4 regions of the Nonomuraea sp. CA-218870 genome follow, and region 3 is predicted to be linked to each of the others. Evidence: riboswitches for the same ligand, from Rfam matches in the RefSeq annotation. Region 3 holds a riboswitch; each other region holds the start of a gene.

Region 1 (3,207 bases), on a different contig from region 3:
CGGCGATCATCTCCGGGGTGGCGTCCGGCAGGTGGATCTCCCTGGGGCCGTCGAGGCAGGGGAGGATCTGCTTGATGATCCGGGTGGGCAGGCCCGCCTCCAGCAGGCCGCGGATCTGCATCACCCGGTCGACCTGGCTCTCGTGGTAGTCGCGGTAGCCGTTCGCGGACCGGGCGGGATGGATCAGGCCCTGCTCCTCGTAGTAGCGCAGCAGCCTCGGGGGTGTGCCGGTGCGCTCGGACAACTCGCCGATCCGCATCTGATCGCTCCTTCGGCCTCGGCGGGCTACGCGCCCGGCCGCCCGGCGGCGGCGTCCTCGCCCGCGAGCGGGATGCCGCGCAGGGTGAGCAGGACGAGGATGACACAGCTGACGGTCAGGGCGATGTCGGCCACGTTGCCGACGAACAGGCCGCCGTAGTCGATGAAGTCGACGACATGGCCGCGCGCGAGGCCGGGCGGGCGGAACAGGCGGTCGAGCAGGTGGGAGAAGGCGCCGCCGAGCAGCGCGCCCAGCACGACGGTCCACGCCCGGGAGCCCAGCCGCCGCCCGGTGTAGAGGATGCCGGCCACGGCGCCGGCTGCCGTCAGGGTGAACACCCACGTGGCCCCGGCGCCGATCGAGAATGCGGCTCCGGGGTTGAACAGCAGCCGCAGCTGGATCAGCTCCGGGATCACCGTGACGCGCTCGCCGCCAGAGAGCGCCGCGACCGCCCAGAGCTTGGTGAGCTGGTCGGCGACGAGGACCAGCCCGGCGAGCGCCAGCATCCACCCGTAGAGCCGCCTGCCCGTGGTCTCGGGCTGTCGTCCGCTCGGCACCGTCGACTCCGCCTTCCTTCGGCCTGCGCCCAATCTAGTGGAACGGGAGAAGCCGCTCACCGGTCACCGGCGTCCGCCGCGTCAGAGGGCCGACCGCCCCGAACTGTGCTGTTTGCCAACATTTGCGTTGTTTGTCAGGTTGCATTACCTTAATCCCAAATCTGCCTAGTCCGTGCGCTGCCTGACCCCCGGGGAGCGCACGGCCGCCGAGTCCGTTCGCGGAGCCGGGGACCCAATCCCTTCGGGGTGAATCGGCACGTCACACGCCGTAGGGCACTTCCACGCCCGAACCCGTCAGCTAACCCGGTAGGCGGCATGGAAGCGAGGAGCGATTCCCTCATGCAGCTCACCCACCGGCTGAGCGGCGCGCTGCTCGGCCTCGTGGTCGCCGCCGGCGCCACCACGGCCACCACGGCCACCGCGCCCGCCGCCCACGCGGCCCCGCCGGTCGCGCACGTCGCACCCGTCCAGGCGGCTCCCGCGCACGCCGCCGACATGCCCGCCGTCCTCGCCCCGGCCGCCCACGTGATCGACGCCACCACCGGCCGGGTGCACTTCAGCAAGGAGGCCGACCTGCGCAGGCCGGTGGCCAGCCTCACCAAGATGATGACCGCGTACGTCGTCCTCCAGCGCGCCGAGCCCACCGACAAGGTCGAGGTCACCGCCGACGACGTCCGCTACGCCTCGGCGGGCGGCGCCGCCGTCGCCCACCTGCGCGCGGGCGACACGCTGACCGTCGAGAACCTGCTGTACGCGCTCATGCTGCCCTCGGGCGCCGACGCCGCGCACGCGCTCGCCCGCGCGTACGGGCCCGGCGTCGAGGAGTTCGTGGCCGAGATGAACGCCACCGCCCGGCGCCTCGGCATGGACGACACCGTGTACGTCAACGCCGACGGCATGCCCTACGGCGGCGGCGGTCACTCCACCGCCCGCGACCAGGTCCGCCTGGCCCAGGCGGTGCTGGAGAACCCGACGCTGGAGAAGGTCACCTCGGCCCGGTACCACATGGTCCCCGCCACGTCCGAGCACGGCTCGTACTCCTGGCGGAACACCAACCGCCTGCTCGGCACCCCCGGCGCGCTCGGCGTCAAGACCGGCTTCACCCGCGCGGCCGGCTACACGCTCGCCTTCGCCGCCGACCGGGGCGAGAGCCGGCTGGTCGGCGTCCTGCTCGGCGAGAGCGACTCCAGCCGCCGCTTCCAGACCGCCGGGGCCCTGCTCGACTGGGCCGCCGCCGCCGTCCAGCAGTAGCCGGGGTGGTCGCCCGGCCGGGGCCGGCACCCTCTACAGTCCTGTTGGACCTTGATGGCGCGTGAGGACGGGACCCCCCATGGATTTGGCGTTGTGGATCGTCGCGGGCCTGCTCGCGGCCGTGTTCGGCGTGGCCGGGCTGATGAAGCTGACGCAGCGCAAGGAGACGCTCGCGGCCTCCGGCCTGGCCTGGACGGAGGACTTCTCCGCCGCGACGGTCAAGGCCATCGGCGGCCTGGAGGTGCTGGCCGCGTTCGGGCTGATCCTGCCGGCGACGTTCGGCATCGCCCCGGTCCTCGTCCCGCTGGCGGCCGCCGGCCTGGTCCTCGTCATGATCGGCGCGGCGGTCACGCACGCCCGCCGCGACGAGTATCCGGCGATCGCCGTCAACGCGGTGCTGCTCCTGCTGGCCGCCTTCGTGGCCTGGGGCCGGTTCGGCCCCCACGCCTTCTGAACCCGAATCCGATCGCGGAACCGTACGTTCCGCGATGGCTCCTAACGTGGTCACCAGACGACGAGAGGAGCGGCCCATGCCGCCGGAGAACCCCACGGCCGGTCACCCGCGCGGTGAAGCGCCGGCGCTGCACTTCGCGGACGCCGCGGCATGGGAGGCGTGGCTGGCCGTCCACCACGCGGACGAGGGCGGCGTCTGGCTGACGATCGCCAAGAAGGGGTCGCCGGTCGAGACGGTGACCATCCGGGAGGCCCTGGACGTGGCGCTCTGCCACGGCTGGATCGACAGCCACCGCAAGGCCCGCGACGAGCACGTCTACCTGCAGCGCTACTCGCGCCGCCGCAGGGGGAGCCCCTGGTCGAGGGTGAACGTGGAACGGGTGGAGGCGCTGACCGCCGCCGGCCGGATGCGCCCGCCAGGGCTGGCGGAGGTCGCCGCGGCCCGCGCCGACGGCCGCTGGGACGCCGCCTACGCCGCGCAGCGCGGGGTCGAGGTCCCGCCTGACCTGGCCCGGGCGCTGGCCGCCGACCCGCCGGCCGCCGCCCGGTTCGCCTCACTCGGCAAGACGGCCCGCTACCACCTCATCCTGCCGCTGCTCAAGGCCAGGACCCCGGCCGGGCGCGAGGCCGGGCTGCGCCGGGCGATCGACGGCCTGCTTCAGGACGCCGTCGAGACCCGCTCCACCA
Region 2 (3,207 bases), on a different contig from region 3:
CACCTCGCTTCGCGTGCGCATGTGGCACATGTCAGGGCACATGCCTGTCCTGGACAACGTATCGACATGGCTATCAACAATCACCTTTTCTGTCAGTCAAGATCCGCATCACCCGAGGTCAGGTGAAGCAACATCCTGGTGTTGCCCAGGGTGTTCGGCTTGACGTGTTCCAGGTCCAGGAACTCGGCCACGCCCTCGTCGTACGAGGCCAGGAGTTCCGCGTAGACCTCGGGCGAGACGGGGGTGCCCTGGATCTCACGAAATCCGTGTCTCGCGAAGAAGTCGACCTCGAATGTGAGGCAGAATACGCGGCGCAACCCGAGTTCTTTGGCCGTGTCGATGAGGGCCGCGACGATCCTGTGCCCGATCGCCAGCCCGCGCGCCTCCGGGTGCACCGCCACGGTGCGGATCTCCGCGAGGTCCTCCCAGAGCACGTGCAGCGCCCCGCAGCCCACGACCCTGCCGTCGCGCTCGGCCACCCAGAACTCCTGCACGTCCTCGTACAGGGTGACGGCGGCCTTCTCCAGCAGCCGGGGACCGGCTCCCGCGTAGGTGTCCACCAGGAGTTTGATGGCTCTGACGTCGGGCGTCCTGGCACGCCGGACGAGGACCTCCGTCTCGGGAAGGGGACGTTCGGCGAGCTGCTCCATGGCTCTCCAGAGTACCGATTGCGATTACGGCTCACCCCAAACCCGGGACTTCCGCCCCACTTGTGAGGTCGCGTGGCTGAACGAAGCGCTCCTGGCCGCCGCAGGTTCACCCCTGCGCCAAGTAACCACAAAGAGGACAGAAAGTCTTTGCCGTCACGGGGTTTCCGAGATCACCCTGTGACCCGTCAGTTGTGAAACCTCTACAGAGTCGGCAGTTCCGGTTGAGCAGGAACCCGGGGTGCATTAGTGTCCAGCGTCGATGTCCCCGCGCACGCGGCGCGGAGACGCGCCCAATCCCCGCAAGGGGAACCGGGGATCCGCCGGCGGCGATCAGGCAGCGCCGCCAGGGGTGAATCCGGGCACCTCGCTCGGTAGGGCTGCTCCGGCCCGAACCCGTCAGCTAACCCGGTCGGCGCCCACGGAAGGAGCTTTGATCGGTGAAGCGCACGCGCGACCGCAGGGGGAGCGCCGAGGGCGGGCCCGCCCGCCCCCCGGAACGGACCGGCAACGGCCTGAGGCTGATCGTCGCGGCCGCCGTCCTCGCCGCCCTGATGCTCGCCGTCCCAGCCGGTCCCGCCACAGCCGACCCCAAGCCCTCGCTCAAGGAGCTCTCCGAGCAGGTCGAGAAGATGCACCTGGAGATCGAGACGCTCACCGAGCAGTACAACGGGCAGCGCGAGAAGCTCAAGACCGCCAGGAAGGCCGTCGAGAACGCCGAGAAGAGGCTCGCCACCAGCGAGGCCGAGCTGGCCGCCAAGAGGACGAAGATGACGCTGCTGGTCGAGGCCGAGTACATGTCGGGCGGCCTCAACCGGACGCTCGCCTTCGCCGGCGGCGGCGACCCCGACACCTACCTCGACCGCGCGGCCACCACCTACGCGCTGCGCCGGCAGCAGAGCGAGGAGGTGCTGAAGCTCACCAAGGCGATGGACGCCGCAGAACGCGCCAGGGCAGGCGCCAGGAAGCGCATCGACGAGGTCGACCAGATCGTCGAGGACCTCGGCGCCAAGCGCGACCGCATCTCCGCCCTCGTCACCAGGGTCGAGAGCCGACTCTTCCAGCGCGCGCTCGGCGAGGCCGGCCGCCCCGGGACCCGGGCCGTCAGGGTGAACCTGCCCATCCCCGGCGACGGCAAGGCCGCCCAGGCCGCCCGCTGGGCCCTCACCCAGCAGCTCAAGCCGTACGTCTGGGGCGCAGAAGGCCCCAACGGCTACGACTGCTCCGGCCTGGTCATGGCCGCCTACCAGCGCGTCGGGATCTCGCTGCCGCACTACACCGGCGAGCAGTGGACCGCGGGCAGGCACATCTCGCGGGAGGAGCTGCGCCCCGGCGACCTGGTCTTCTTCTACAGCGACCTGCACCACGTGGGCATCTACCTCGGCGGCGGCATGATGGTGCACGCCCCGCGGACCGGTGACGTCGTCCGCATCGCCTCCATAGCGCGGCGCCCCTACGCCGGCGCGGTGCGCATCGCCGACTGATCATCGGGATCAGCCGGCGCGCTCGATCGACCGGCGCTGGAAAGGCGGCGCGCTAGATCAACTGGCGGCGCGCCGCCCAGGCCACGGCCTCGATCGCCGTGGCCACCCCGATCCGGTCGCAGATGCCCCTCAATCTTCGGCGCACCGTGCGGCCGCTGCAGTCGAGGCGGCGCCCCACGCGATCCACGGTGACGCCTCTGGCAAGCTCTGCCAGCAACGCCAGGTCTGCATGGCTCAGTTCGACGTTTTCACTGAGCACATCCATCGGGAGCCCTCCCCCCAACAGCACTACTCGGAGACCTCCTGGCCCGAGCAATGGGCTGCTCGTCCCGGACTACGTAAACGCATCCGTGAAAGACCGTCAAGCGCGAGATCCGCTTCATCTGACCCTGGCCATTGACATGATCCGGCCAAGATGAAGTACTCGCCATATGCCGGCACCTCCACCAGCGCGATGATCGATCACAACGCCTCTGACAGCGCGTCGCCGCCCGCGCTGACTCCCAGCGATCTGCTGGGTTTCGATCCGTACGACGACGCATTTCTGCGCGACCCCTATTCCAGCTACCGGAAGCTGCGCCGGCCGTTCCACCGGACCCGCGGCGGGCTGGTCGTCGCCACCTCCCACGAGCTCTGCTCGGCCATCCTGCGCGATCCCCGCTTCGGCCACGGCCCCACCCCGCCGTCCGGCCCCGACGAGCCGGTCCGCTCGTTCCTCATGATGGACCCGCCGGACCACACGCGGATGCGCGGGCTCGTCAGCAGGGCCTTCACGCCCGGCATGGTGCGGCGGTTGCGCCCGCGCATCGAGACGATCACCGCGGAGCTGGTCGCCGCGCTGCCGGACGAGGCCGACCTCGTCCGCGACTTCGCCTACCCGCTGCCCGTCATGGTGATCAGCGAGATGCTGGGGGTGCCGCCCGAGGACCACGAGCGGTTCCGCGGCTGGAGCGAGACCGTGGCGCGCAGCCTCGACCCGATCGTCACCGACGAGCTGGCCGAGCGCAACCAGCGGGACCGTCGAGAGTTCCACGCCTACTTCAGGGACCTCATCGCGCTGCGCCGGCGGGCGCCCG
Region 3 (3,207 bases):
CACTCCGGTACGGCACCTGTCCCCGGGTCGCGTGAGGAGATCACCCGGCCGGGCCGGGACGGCGGGCGGTCAGCTTGGTGACGGCCTCGACGATCTCCGGCCAGAGGGCCCTCGGCAGGTCGTGTCCCATGCCGGGGAAGACCATGAGCTCCGCGCCGGGGATCGCCGCGGCGGTGGCCTGACCGCCCGCGAGCGGGATGAGCGGGTCGTCGGCGCCGTGGATGACCAGGGTGGGGACGTCGAGCCGGGCCAGGGCCTCGGTCCGGTCGGGAGAGGAGACGATCGCGGCGAACTGCCTGGCCACGCCGGCCGGGTCGTGGCAGCGGTCGAACGCCAGCCCGGCCAGCCGCTCGACGCGCTCGCGGTCGGGTCCGTACCCCGGGGAGCCGATCACCGACGACGTGGCCACCGCCTGCGCGACGGCGCCCTCCCGGGTGGTCGCCGGCCTGGTGAACAGGACCGCGCGGGCCTCCTCGCTCGGCGGGGCGACCGAACCGCCGGGCATGGACATGATCGAGGTGAGGGTCAGGACCCGCTCGGGGTGCCGGAGGGCGAGCGACTGGGCGATCATGCCGCCCATCGAGGCGCCCATCACGTGCGCGGCCGGCCAGCCCAGCGCGTCCATCAGCCCGGCGGCGTCCTCGGCCATGTCGTCCAGCAGGTAGGGCACGGGCCTGCCCGAGCCGGGCACGCCCGCGTCGTGCAGGTGGGTGGACAGTCCGGCGTCGCGGTTGTCGAACCTGACGACGTGGTGTCCCTGGTCGGCGAGCAGCTCGCAGAGCGGGTCGTCCCAGTGCACGAGCTGGGCGCCCAGCCCCATGATCAACAGGAGCGGGCGCCCGCCGGGAGAGCCGAAGCTCTCGTACGCGATGTCGATGCCATGGGCCGATGCGATCGAGGTCACGGCCCTAGAATGACATTCTGATGTGGGTCAAGCCAAGCTCAGCGGCGCAGGAGCTTGCGCAGCCGCTCGCGGCCCAGCACCAGGCCACCGCCGAGCAGCACCGCGCCGCCGACCACGACGGCGCCGGTCACGTTGCTCCGCTCGGTGGCCGCGGCGGCCTGGGCGGCGGCGCCTGCCGTCGGCCTGCCGTCCGCCATCGGCTCCACGGCGACCGCCTTCGGAGCCTCGGTCTTGGCGGGCTCGGTCTTGGCGGGCTCGCTCTTCGCGGGCTCGCTCTTCGCGGGCTGGGCTCCGGCGAGGGCGTTCGGCGCGTCCTGCTCGGCGTCCGCCTTGGCGCCGGCCAGGGCCTTGCCGTCCTCCGCCTTCTCCCCGGCCTTGTCCTCGGACTTGTCCTCGGCCAGGACCGGCGGGCTGGCAGGGTTGCGGTCCATGCGGCCCCAGGCGCCGGTGGAGAACGCCACCGGGTGGTTCTTCAGGCCCACGCCGTCGCCCCACTTGGTGATGACGTACTCGACCTTGATGTGGCCCTTGCCGCCGTTGCCGTCCACCATCAGCGTGCGCGGGTTGAACGTCCCACCGGTCAGGTCGGCGAAGGTCTTCCCGTCCAGGTCGAGCATGATGCCCCTGTTGGAGGGCGTGCCCGGACCGCGGTCACCGACGAAGAACGGCGCCTTCTTGCCGTTGTAGAGGACGTAGCCCTCGGTCAGCAGGGGCCAGCTGGGGCTGGCGGCCATGCCCTTCTGCATGGGCTTGCCGCTGGCCGGCAGCCCGGTGTCACCGGCGCGGCCGGAGCCGTCGTCCCAGAAGTAGGAGGCGGTGGTATCACCCTTGAGCAGGATCTTTTCGGTGCTCATGTCGAGGTCGGCGTGGGCGGCGCCGGAGCCGAACGCCAGCGTGCCGGCGGCGGCGACGAGCACGGCGAGGGAACGCATGCTGAAACGAGCGGGCATGAAAGCGCAAATCCTTTGTGAGGCAACAGCAAAACGCGCGCACGAAGGGCGTAGCCGGGCGTCAAGCCATGCGGACGCTACGCGGGGGCGCGACGAGAAAGATCAGGAAATGGTGCCGCTCAACCGGCGGCCGGTGACATCCCGCGATAGGGGGGACGTGCGCGGTGATACATCACGAAGAAAAGTCCTCTCCATCTCGCCTACCGGGTTAGCTGACGGGTTCGGACGTGGAGATGTTGCCCTACCGGCCGCAAGGGCCGGATTCACCCCAAGGAGATGGGTCCCCGGTTCCCGCGAGGCGCGGGATTCGGCGCCAGGCAGCGGCCTCTTCCTGGTGAAGAGTCATGGTCACCGCCTGGTAACGCTTACCAATTTAGCGGGCAAAGCGGACATATGCAAAGGTAAGCCCATGATTCGGGCGAAGATCTACCTATAAAAAGGGGGTACGGCATGCCGTACCCCCTCGGAACACCCGGTTTCAGCCGCCGCTCTTGCGCCTGAAGGACCGCTTGCCCGCAGCCGGACCATGAGTCCCGTGGACCTTGGAATGGTCGGCTCCCCTACCACCCCCGCCGGTGCCCGCCTGCTGGCCGCGCTTGCGTTCCAGAGCCTCACGGAACTTGCGCTTCATCTCGTCCTCGGGAGTCTCGTCGACTTCCGGCTCCGGTGTTTCCGCCATGAGGACCTCCTGGTGTGCGTACGGTCCCAGCTTCCCACGCGAACCTTGACCGCGCGAAACCGGGGATCATCACGAAACCCGCTCCGGCGGCTTGGTGTTGGCTTGACCCGATCCAGGAAACACCCCTGACATGCAGTCCGACCCCCCGGAGCGGCGGCGGTGAGCCCGCTCGGCTTCCTCGGCCGCGACCTCGCCGTCGATCTCGGCGCGGCCACCACCCAGATCTACGCGCGAGGCCTGGGCATCGTGCTCAACGAGCCGTCTGCCGCCCTGACGGCCACCGGCCGCACCCTCTTCGGCGCTCCCGCGTACGAGTCGGGCGGCGGGATCGCCCGCTGGCCGGTGCGCGAGGGCGGCGAGCTCGCCGGGCGGCTGATCAAGTACTTCCTGACGAAGGTGCACGGGCACCCGTTCGCCCGGCCACGACTGGTGATGGCGCTGCCCGACGCCTCCTCGCCGCTCCTGCGGGCCGCGGCGCGCGACCTGGCCTACCGGGCGGACGCCCGGCGGGTCTACCTCGTCGAGCACGCCGTCGCGGTGGCGCTCGGCGCGGGACTGCCGGTACGGGAGCCGGCGGGCCGGATGATCGTCGACATCGGCCCGCGGCTGACCAGGATCGCGATCCTGGCCTGCGGCGCCGTCGTCGCCGCGACGACCGTCCACACCGGCGGCGA
Region 4 (3,207 bases), on a different contig from region 3:
TCCACCACCGCCTCCAGGCGCCACCGTTCGCTCGCGCACGTCGCGTCGCCCGCGTCGTGGGAGCGCAGGGCGCCGGCCACCTCGTCCAGCGTGAAGCCCAGCTCCCGCAGCGCCTTGGCCGTGCGGATCCTGGACACCGCCGACTCGTCGAACTCCCGGTAGCCGGACGGCCTGCGGCCCGCCTCGGGCAGCACCCCGCGTCGCTCGTAGAAGCGCACCGTGTCCACGCTGACCCCGGCCGCGCGCGCCACCTCGCCGATCTTCATGTCGCCCTCCCTTGACTCTGGACCGAAGTCCAGACTTTACGTTCAGGAGGTGACGGAAGGAGAGCACACCATGGACATCCCACCGATCGTGTGCGACATGAGCGCCGCCCGGGACACTCCCGGGCAGCGCCTGGCCGAGTACGGACGGCTGTTCGGCCGGGCGCTCACCGCCCGCGAGCGGACCGCCGGCGGAGTCCGGTTCCGGTTCCGCGCCGCTGACGGGCCGGCCGCCGACGGGCTGGAGGAATGGGTACGGGATCTCGCCGCCCGGGAGAAGGCGTGCTGCGCGTTCTTCTCCTTCGAGGTCACGGCGTCGGACGGCGAGGTCGTCTGGGACCTGACCGTCCCCGCCGACGACATGGCCGAGGCGATCCTGGAGGAGTTCTTCCTGTTGCCGGAGACCGCCGCGGCGGGCCCGGACGAGCCGCTGCGGCGGCTGGAGGACCGGGGACTCCGGTTCGCCTGACAGGGGTCAGACCGGGCGGCCCAGGGTGCGGAGCTGGTCGGGGGTCAGCGCCGAGACGTTCTGGTCGATGGGCGAGTCGGAGTACTGGTGGATGGTCCAGGACTTCCAGTCCGCCGGCGGGGTGATCTGCCCCTTGGGCTTGCCGTAGTGGGCGACCCAGAGCGGGTAGTCGGCGAGCCCCGCGCCGTAGGTGTCGGCGAAGTGCCAGCCGCTGTAGAACATCGGCTTGACCCCGGTCTTGGCCTCCACGTGGGACAGCCACGCCTTGGCCCAGGCGTTCACCTCGGCGACGGACCGGCCGTTGGTCGTCTCCAGGTCGAGCACCAGCAGGTCACCGGGCTTGCCGGGCTGGGAGTTCACCACCGACAGGAAGTGCTCGGCCTCGGCGATGGGATTGTTGCGCGGGTGCCCGTAGTGGTACGCACCCCGCACGATGCCCTTCTTGTCGAGTTCCGCCCAGTGCCGGGCGAAGGTGTGGTCGCGGAAGCTCGTGCCCTCGGTGGCCTTGATGATGCCGAACTCGGCCGGGCTGCTCGCCCAGTCGTGGTCGGGCTGGTAGTTGGACACGTCCTGGCCGTACGTGAGCGCGGCGGCCTGCTGCGGCGCGGCGGCCGGATTCGGGTCGACGGGGGAGGCGACCTGGCCGGTGGTGGCGGCGATGGCGCTGCCGGTCACGCCGGCGAGGGCCGTGGTGCCCGCCACCAGCGCGCCGGCGAGGGCGTACGCGAGGCGGGCGCCGGGACGGTAGGTCAGAACTGCGGCAAGCCTGGGCTTGGGCATGAGGGGAACGACTCCTTGCTTCCATGCCGCCTACCGGGTTAGCTGACGGGTTCGGGGTTGGAAGTCCCCTACGAACGGTGGCGTCCGATTCACCCCAGGAGATTGGGTCCCCGGCTCCGCGGGACGCGGATTAGGCGGCCGTGCGCTGCCCTGGCGCGAGAGGGATACCGCCAGGACGGCGCACGGTCCGGTCCATCGACGCGGCGACGGGTACACCGCGCATATGCGCAAGGTATATATGCGGACAAAAATACTGCAACTATGACATATCCGGTTTTACCTGGTTCACCCGGGGTTCCCGCTCCTGGATCCCCTGCCAGGCAAGGGAATCCGAACCCCGGGTAAAATCTGCGGCCCGGCCGGCTCCGTACCCCCGGAAAGCCCTCGAAAGCGTCCAGGGCCGCGTCCCTCACGGCGCCGCGAACGTGCCCTGCCTGCGCACCGTGTGCCAGCGCAACCGCACCCCCAGCAGCGCGGTCGCCACCGACTGGAACACCACCAGATAGATGAGCTGCCGATAGACCACCTGCTGCAGCGGCAGCGCCCACAGCGCCGACACCCGCTCCCCGTCCAGGCGCAGCGCGTACCAGCCGGCGGCGGCCTGCACCGCCACGAACCCGGCCCACAGCGCCACCGCGGGCAGCGGGTCGCCGACGGCCATGTGGTAGACGGCCATCAGGTCGACCACCGGCGCCAGCAACGGCAGCAGCACGTGGAACAGCGACAGGTAGCCCAGGCAGCGGCGGCCGAACGGACCCGGCTCGGCCAGCGCGCGGCGGTGCTTCCACATCGCCTGCATCGTGCCGTAGCACCAGCGGTAGCGCTGCCGCCAGAGCTGGCGCAGCGTCCCGGGCGCCTCCGTCCAGGCGATCGCCCTTTCCTCGTACACCATCCGCCAGCCCGCCCGGCACAGCGCCATCGTCAGGTCCGTGTCCTCGGCCAGCGTGTCGGTGCTCACCCCGCCGACCGTGGCCAGCGCTTCGCGCCGGAACGCGCCGATCGCCCCCGGCACCGTCGGCATGCAGTCGAGCAGCTCGAACGCCCGCCGGTCCAGGTTGAAGCCGATCACGTACTCGACGTGCTGCCAGCGGCCGATGAGCCCGCGCCGGTTGCCGACCTTGGTGTTGCCGCTCACCGCGCCCACGCGCGGGTCGGCGAGCCCGCGCACCAGATGTCCGATCGTGCCGGGCTCGAACACCGTGTCGCCGTCGACCATGACGAGGACGTCGTGGCGCGCGTGCCGGATGCCGGTGTTGAGCGCGACCGCCTTGCCGCCGTTCGGCTGCCTGATCACCCGTACGCCCGGCAGCCGGGCCGCGGCGACGGCCTCGGCGGTGCGGTCGGTGGAGCCGTCGTCCACCACCAGCACCTCCACCGGGCCGGGGTACGCGGTCGCCACGAGCGAGCGCACGGTCGCCGCGATCCCCGCCTCCTCGTTGTAGGCGGGCACGATCACGCTCACCCCCGGCGGGCGGTCCCAGCCTCCGGCCCGTTCCGGGTCGCGCGCGCGGCGGGCGTGCACCCGGGCCAGCGCCACCAGGAGCACCAGCCGGGCCAGCGTCAGCGCCCCGGTGACGAGCAGCACCCACCACAGCGCGGTCGTGAACGCGCCGGCCCCGCGCTGCGCCAGGCCGAGCGCGGTGCCGGCGATCCACGCCGTCTGCCCGGCCGGCCGGTGTGCCGACGGCATGCCGA

Evidence for each region. Region 3 has a riboswitch for cyclic di-AMP ahead of ACQEUU_RS33080 (hypothetical protein). Riboswitches for the same ligand answer to the same signal wherever they lie in the genome.
Region 1: linked by a shared signal. The riboswitch ahead of ACQEUU_RS20455 (D-alanyl-D-alanine carboxypeptidase family protein) and the one ahead of ACQEUU_RS33080 (hypothetical protein) in region 3 are both predicted to bind cyclic di-AMP.
Region 2: linked by a shared signal. The riboswitch ahead of ACQEUU_RS01825 (NlpC/P60 family protein) and the one ahead of ACQEUU_RS33080 (hypothetical protein) in region 3 are both predicted to bind cyclic di-AMP.
Region 4: linked by a shared signal. The riboswitch ahead of ACQEUU_RS22370 (glycoside hydrolase family 25 protein) and the one ahead of ACQEUU_RS33080 (hypothetical protein) in region 3 are both predicted to bind cyclic di-AMP.

What each region holds. Positions count from the first base shown of each region.
Region 1 covers NZ_JBNJMN010000001.1:4,222,035-4,225,241, forward strand. Annotated here, with positions in the region: gene ACQEUU_RS20445 (MerR family transcriptional regulator) at 1-259, opposite strand, end outside; gene ACQEUU_RS20450 (signal peptidase II) at 286-816, opposite strand; cyclic di-AMP (ydaO/yuaA leader) riboswitch at 1,011-1,144, shown strand; gene ACQEUU_RS20455 (D-alanyl-D-alanine carboxypeptidase family protein) at 1,156-2,067, shown strand; gene ACQEUU_RS20460 (DoxX family protein) at 2,147-2,521, shown strand; gene ACQEUU_RS20465 (YdeI/OmpD-associated family protein) at 2,598-3,207, shown strand, end outside; gene ACQEUU_RS20470 (LacI family DNA-binding transcriptional regulator) at 3,179-3,207, opposite strand, start outside.
Region 2 covers NZ_JBNJMN010000001.1:382,919-386,125, forward strand. Annotated here, with positions in the region: gene ACQEUU_RS01820 (amino-acid N-acetyltransferase) at 93-650, opposite strand; cyclic di-AMP (ydaO/yuaA leader) riboswitch at 928-1,080, shown strand; gene ACQEUU_RS01825 (NlpC/P60 family protein) at 1,088-2,131, shown strand; gene ACQEUU_RS01830 (LuxR family transcriptional regulator) at 2,184-2,396, opposite strand; gene ACQEUU_RS01835 (cytochrome P450) at 2,547-3,207, shown strand, end outside.
Region 3 covers NZ_JBNJMN010000002.1:943,333-946,539, reverse strand. Annotated here, with positions in the region: gene ACQEUU_RS33085 (alpha/beta fold hydrolase) at 41-904, opposite strand; gene ACQEUU_RS33080 (hypothetical protein) at 943-1,854, opposite strand; cyclic di-AMP (ydaO/yuaA leader) riboswitch at 2,037-2,177, opposite strand; gene ACQEUU_RS33075 (DUF5302 domain-containing protein) at 2,333-2,533, opposite strand; gene ACQEUU_RS33070 (rod shape-determining protein) at 2,693-3,207, shown strand, end outside.
Region 4 covers NZ_JBNJMN010000001.1:4,619,829-4,623,035, reverse strand. Annotated here, with positions in the region: gene ACQEUU_RS22380 (MerR family transcriptional regulator) at 1-266, opposite strand, end outside; gene ACQEUU_RS22375 (hypothetical protein) at 337-732, shown strand; gene ACQEUU_RS22370 (glycoside hydrolase family 25 protein) at 739-1,512, opposite strand; cyclic di-AMP (ydaO/yuaA leader) riboswitch at 1,525-1,659, opposite strand; gene ACQEUU_RS22365 (bifunctional polysaccharide deacetylase/glycosyltransferase family 2 protein) at 1,922-3,207, opposite strand, start outside.